DNA from 2 places in the Veillonella sp. 27098_8_77 genome. Region 1 is predicted to be linked to the other one. Evidence: a T-box and tRNA genes for the amino acid it is inferred to sense, from the RefSeq annotation. Region 1 holds a T-box; the other holds one or more tRNA genes.
The links. The T-box of region 1 lies ahead of cysS (cysteine--tRNA ligase). A T-box ahead of a tRNA ligase gene usually reads a tRNA of that ligase, here a tRNA-Cys.

Region 1 (3,422 bases):
GCATTTGATGATATGGTTCGTGGTCATGTATCCTTTGAATCCAATGGTGTAGGTGACTTTGTAATCGTAAAATCCGATGGCATCCCTGTATACAACTTCGCCGTTGTAATGGATGACCATATGATGAAAATCACTCACGTTATCCGTGCAGAAGAACATCTATCCAACACACCACGTCAAATGGCTATCTACGAAGCACTTGGATGGGAAATTCCTACATTTGGTCATATCTCCTTGATTCTTGGCAAAGACTATAAGAAGATGTCCAAACGTCATGGTGCTACATCTGTTGATCAATATAAGCAATTGGGCTACTTGCCAGAAGCATTAGTGAACTTCTTGGCACTCCTTGGTTGGGCTCCAGAAGGTGAAGAAGAATTCTTTACACAAGATGAATTGATTCAAGCCTTCTCCATGGACCGCGTTGCTAAGAACCCAGCTGTATTTGATATTGATAAATTAAACCACATCAATTTCCATTACATGAAAAACTTGAGCGATGAAGAATTATTCCGCCTCTGCTTGCCACATTTAAAAGAAGTCGGTTTAGCTCCAGACAGCTTGAATCAATCTGATATTGATTGGTTAACATTACTTTGCTCTACATTCCGTGATCATATTAGCTTTGGTGCTCAAATTAAAGATCATGTAGGCATGTTCATGGGTGAAACAGTATTCCTCGAAGAAGGTCATGAAGAAGAGTTAAAGGCTGTACTTAACGAAGAATCTGCGCCAACTGTATTGGCAGCTTTCAAAGAAAAATTAGAAGACATGGACGAAGTTACACCAGAAGCCGTTAAGAAGGCTATCAAGGCTGTTATGAAAGAAACTGCTTTGAAAGGTAAATTTGTGTTCATGCCATTGCGTGTTGCCTTGACCGGACAAATGCATGGTCCTGACTTAAACAATATCGTTACATTGCTTGGTAAAGAGAAATGCTTACATCATTTAGATAATGTAAGTGCATTAACTAAATAATGTAACAGCAGTTAACCAAAAACAAATTGCTGAAACAGGGTTCATTATCTTTGTTGCTTGTTTAGCACAAAATCTAAGTGGTTATGTAGTTACATTCTTTATATGTAAAGCTCTTAGTGTTGATGTATCATCCCGTCGTGCTATGCAAATCGAAGTGGCTATGCAAAATTCCGCTTTATCCGTATCCTTAGCAATGAAACATTTTACTCCACAAGCTGCGGTGGCAGGGGCCGTATTCTCGATTATCCATAACTTTACAGGATCCATTTTTGCTGGTATTTGCCGCAAACATGATGATAAAGAGAAATTAGAACAGGCATAATCCATAAAATTGTACATATGAATATTGAGAATTTATTTCAATAAAATCGTATAAAAACCTCCATTTTCATAACCTATAATATGTTTAATTCCCTTGATATGGGGACATATTTAATGGTGCTGAAGGTGGAGGCTTTTCTTGTAATTATTGACATTATATAGCATTATTGGTAAAATATTTCTATATCTTAATATAGGTATTGATTAATAGCTAAGATTGAAAGAAGTACTCTACAACTAACTTTTTAGCGAGAACCGATGGTGGGAGGGTTTAAGGATAGGTAGACGAAATGCATTCATGAGCTGACATCCCGATTATAGGTAGGTTTGTCCGGTGACGCGCCGTTATGCGATGAGTGGGTACCATAAATGGCACCTAACAGAGTGGAACCGCGGACCATCGTCTCTGTATGAGATGAGGGTTCTTTTTTATTTTTCGAACATGGAGGCATCAGTATTGATGAGAGAAATTACAGTTTATAATACAATGACGCGCCAAAAAGAGGTATTTACGCCTGTAACAACAGGGGAAGCAAAAATGTATGTATGTGGTGTAACACCATACAATCATCCTCATATTGGTAATGCCCGTCCTTTTGTAACATGGGACGTGATTCGTCGCTACATGAAACATGTAGGATATAAAGTGACATATGTACAAAACTTCACTGATGTAGATGATAAAATCATAAATACATCTAATGGAGAAGGCGTGGCATGGGATGTAATTGCTAATCGTTATATCGATAGCTATTTTGAAGTAATGGATGCGCTCGGTGTGGAACGTGCCGATGTATACCCACGCGTATCTACACATATTCCTGATATCCTTAAGATGATTGAGACTCTTATTGATAAGGGCTATGCGTATGAACTCGATGGCGATGTGTATTTTAGTGTAGAAAAATTTGATCATTATGGCGAATTATCTGGTCGTACATTAGATGATATGGAAGCAGGCGCTCGTATTGAAGTAGATGGTCGTAAAAAGAATCCTATGGACTTTGCACTTTGGAAGGCTGCAAAACCTGGTGAACCATTCTGGGAAAGTCCTTGGGGCAACGGTCGACCAGGTTGGCATATCGAATGTTCTGCTATGAGCCAAAAATACTTAGGTGAGGAATTCGATTTCCATGGTGGCGGTAGTGATTTGATTTTCCCTCATCATGAAAATGAAATTGCACAATCTGAAGGCTGTTCCGGTCATCATCCATCTGTAAAATACTGGTTACATAATGGATTCATTACGATTAATTCCGAAAAAATGTCTAAATCCTTGAATAATTTCTTCTTGGTGAAAGATATTTTAGAACAATATAGCCCAGATGCTTTACGTTACTTTTTATTGAGTACACATTATCGCAGTCCATTGGATTTCTCCGATGAACGCTTAGAAGAAGCTAATAAATCTTTGGAACGATTAGGTACTGCTATCGAAAATCTTTTATATCTTGAAAAATGCGAAGCCGGTCCTTGCGATGATGCTCAACGTTTATTAGAAAAAGCTAAAGAATATGAAGAAGAATTCGAAGCTGCTATGAGCGATGATTTTAACACTGCATTGGCTACATCCAGTATGTTCGGTCTTGCTAAGGAAATCAATATTTACTACCAAGTTGTAACAGGTAGAGAAGGCGTTGTTTGCCAAGATGCTATTGCTGAGGTAAAACGTATCTTTAAATTTATGACAGAGGTTATTGGCGTATTAGAAAAAGCTTGGGAAGGTAATACTGGTGCTGACGCAGCAGAATACGAACAATTGATGGACGTTATTCTCTCTGTTCGTCAAGCATGCCGTGAACAAAAACAATGGGCTCTTGCCGATTGCATTCGCGACCGATTAGCTGAAATTGGTATTACTATTGAAGATTCTCCTACAGGAGCGCGGTGGAAAAAGCGTGAAATTTAAACAATTTCAATTTCTGAAACAAGAAGCTATTAAAAAATTAATACTCTTAGATACGGAGGATCATTCTTTTGTATCTAAACCAGCATCTGAAGTTTTAGCTTCAGATGCTGTTATGTTGGCCTATATTGGTGATGCTGTATATTCTATGTACATTAGACAACGCGTTGTAGAAATGAGCATTTCAAAGGTTCAGGTTCTACATACATTGGTAACC
Region 2 (3,422 bases), on a different contig from region 1:
TACGGCAGGTACTTTTTTATATAGTCAAAATACATATATATGTGTAGTATTTATACTGTTTATGGTCATTGCAGGTGGTAACTTTGCCGTATATTATAATGTGATTCAAAAGGGTTTCTCTCAATTATTCTCTGATTTTGAAACGCGTATGTATTGGCTTGTATTAGTTATTGGTATTCTTATCACCTTTATATCGTTATATTTTCAATCTAATTCCATGGATATAGGACAAGCTTTTCAAGATTCAGCCTTTACCTTAGTATCAATACAAACGGGCAGCGGTTTTGCCGTATCTGATTACGATCTATGGCCTGCTGCGGCTCAAATGATGTTATTTATATCTAGTTTTTTTGGAGGTTGTAGTGGATCTACGACCGGTGGCGTTAAGATTATTCGTCTTATTATTTTAATTAAGAGTAGTATCATTTATTTGAGAAAAGCCATACATCCTGATATGGTTCAAGTTGTACGAATCAATGGAAAGCCATTACCAGATAAATGGGTGCGTATGACGCAACAATTTATATTTCTATATTTAATGATTTATGTTATATCCGTATTTCTAATGACATGTTTTGGTTTGTCTACAGGTGATGCACTTCAAATAGTCACCGCATTCCAAAGTAATGTAGGTTTAGCCTTTGGCAGTTATGGACCAACTGATTCTTTTGCATTATTACCATTAGGTGCAAAAGGTGTGGCTATTGTAGATATGCTATTAGGTCGTTTAGAATTATTTACGATTCTAGTTATGCTTCATCCACAATTCTGGGAAGGGTATTTTATTAAAAAAGATACTACAAAACGATATAGAATTTTATAGAAGTTTATATTGCATTAGTTATGGGGGAAGGATTGTAAAATGGAAATAATAAAACGTCCATTAGGCTTGTATAAGGCAAATTGTTATGTATTAAAAAAATACAATCAATCTCTCATAATTGACCCTGGATTTCATAGTAAACATATAATTGAGATGGTAGGAGATTCTAAACCAATTGCGGTTTTGTTAACACATGGTCATTGTGACCATGTGTCAGCCCTGGATGAAATATGTGAATATTATAAGATTCCTGCATATCTACATGAGGGGGATCATGAATTATTGCAATTGATTCGGCGCCGTCCTAGCGTATATAAGAAAAAGATGTTTACTCAATGTATGCCAATTACAGAAGGTGTATTAACTATTGGTCCGTTCCATATACAGGTGTACCATACACCTGGTCATAGCGCCGGATCTGTATGTTATGAAATAGAAGGTCATTTATTTACAGGTGATACCATTTTTAAACAAAATGTTGGTAATAGTGATAATTATAATGGCAATGCAGATGATCTACGTAATAGCTTACGTAAAATATTAGAGCTGAATGATGCACTATTAGTAGAACCTGGACATCAAGATAGCACTATTTTGGGAAATGAAAAAAACTTCATTAAGAATTTACACATATAGTGTTGACAAAAAGTCTGATAACAGATATACTAAGCAAGTACTTTGGATACGGCCCCGTGGTGTAGCGGTTAACATGTCGCCCTGTCACGGCGAAGATCGTCAGTTCAAATCTGATCGGGGTCGCCATTCATGCCTCGGTAGCTCAGTCGGTAGAGCAACGGACTGAAAATCCGTGTGTCGACAGTTCGATTCTGTCCTGAGGCACCATGTACATGCGGGAATAGCTCAGCGGTAGAGCACCGCCTTGCCAAGGCGGGGGTCGCGAGTTCGAATCTCGTTTCCCGCTCCATATATTTTATATGGCGGCATAGCCAAGCGGTAAGGCAGAGGTCTGCAAAACCTTTATTCCCCAGTTCGATTCTGGGTGCCGCCTCCACAAATCGTTACCCATGCCGGGGTGGCGGAACAGGCAGACGCAACGGACTTAAAATCCGTCGGTTAGAAATAACCGTACCGGTTCGATTCCGGTCCTCGGCACCATTAAGACTAACTTCGGTTAGTCTTTTTTTGTATATATTATACTATGTTGCTGAATAGGTATAAACGTGAATAAACCAAATCTATTAATTAGTGAATGTCTTTGTGGCGTTTGTTGTCGTTATGATGGCGACCATAACCAAATAGACCGTTTAGAAGAACTCAAGGACCTCTATAACCTTATACCCATTTGTCCTGAGGTAATGGGTGGGCTTTCAACACCAAGACCTCCAGCAGAGCGCGTAGGAAACCTTGTAAAAACAGAAAATGGTATAGATGTAACAGAGCAATTTCAACGCGGTGCAGCGTTAGCTTTGCAAATTGCTATAGATAGAAAGTGTATGCGTGCTTTACTAAAAGCTAAAAGTCCTAGCTGTGGGTATGGCGAAATATATGATGGTACATTTACAAGAACGCTCGTAAATGGAATAGGTGTCACGTCAGAGCTTTTATTACAACATGATATAAGTATCTATACGGAAAAGAATGTACAAGACCTTATAATGCAAAATAGCGACGATTGATATATCAATCGTCGCTATTGTTGTTTTCAGATATTTTATTGTCCTGCATTAACTGGATCATTCGTTAATGGCTGTTCACCTAAAAGTGTGGTTAGATTGTGTAAATTAAAACGGTAAGCGCTATTACTAAAATCTCTTGTTTTATCATAACGACTGTTTGGTGCATGCATGAGGCCCACTAATGTGTCGTACAATAAATCATTTGTGAAATATTGATGTTCATGACTATCAAGAGCTGATACTGTTTGAGGGTATGCTGCACGATATTGAGGTGATAAGTACATCCAGAATGGAATATGAGTCATTACAAAATCGAAGGTGTCTGGATTGTGAGATTTATCTACGCTTTCACCATGATCAGAAAAGTAAACCATGGCTTGAAGATTTAAATTATCTTTACCATAGGTATAGATTTGTTGTAACAACCAATCTGTATAGAGTTGACTATTAGCATAAGCCTCGATACCTTCTGGATTAGGTCCTTTTTTCCATTTACTAAATTCGTGAGGATATCGATCATTGTAATAAATATGGCTGCCCATAATATGAATAACGATAAAGTTATTTTTACTAGGATCAACAGTTTTTAATAATGGCAATAATGATTCATCATACAAATCAGAGAAACCATAGGATTCATGAGACCATTTAGTTGTATCTGCAGTCTTAGCCATTAATGAGATAGCCGTATCATATTCACCAAATACGCCTTGATTACTGAACCACGATGTGGTGTACCCAGCCTTTTTGGCAACATCTAGAATATTAGCTGAATCTAGAAATGGGCGGTCGTCATACTGATTGCGCTCTGATAGGGCACGTTCTAAGGTTGGTACAGTCTGTACGTAAGAAGAATATGCATGATTAAAGAAGATAAAATCTTTATTATGATCTTTCATATCCTCTTGCCAAGGTGTGTCATCGTACTGGAATTTCGGATTATAGACCTTCATGTAATCACG

Region 2: it encodes a tRNA-Cys, which carries the amino acid that the T-box ahead of cysS (cysteine--tRNA ligase) is inferred to sense. The anticodon was not compared.

The regions. Positions count from the first base shown of each region.
Region 1 is NZ_JAPVXW010000001.1:153,269-156,690, forward strand. It holds gene gltX (glutamate--tRNA ligase) at 1-978, shown strand, start outside; partial or broken gene O3617_RS00720 (bile acid:sodium symporter family protein) at 980-1,300, shown strand; T-box leader at 1,504-1,710, shown strand; gene cysS (cysteine--tRNA ligase) at 1,760-3,208, shown strand; gene O3617_RS00730 (Mini-ribonuclease 3) at 3,198-3,422, shown strand, end outside.
Region 2 is NZ_JAPVXW010000015.1:24,638-28,059, forward strand. It holds gene O3617_RS08205 (TrkH family potassium uptake protein) at 1-823, shown strand, start outside; gene O3617_RS08210 (MBL fold metallo-hydrolase) at 863-1,459, shown strand; tRNA gene O3617_RS08215 (tRNA-Asp) at 1,510-1,585, shown strand; tRNA gene O3617_RS08220 (tRNA-Phe) at 1,591-1,666, shown strand; tRNA gene O3617_RS08225 (tRNA-Gly) at 1,674-1,748, shown strand; tRNA gene O3617_RS08230 (tRNA-Cys) at 1,761-1,835, shown strand; tRNA gene O3617_RS08235 (tRNA-Leu) at 1,851-1,939, shown strand; gene O3617_RS08240 (DUF523 domain-containing protein) at 2,005-2,460, shown strand; gene O3617_RS08245 (phosphoethanolamine transferase) at 2,496-3,422, opposite strand, start outside.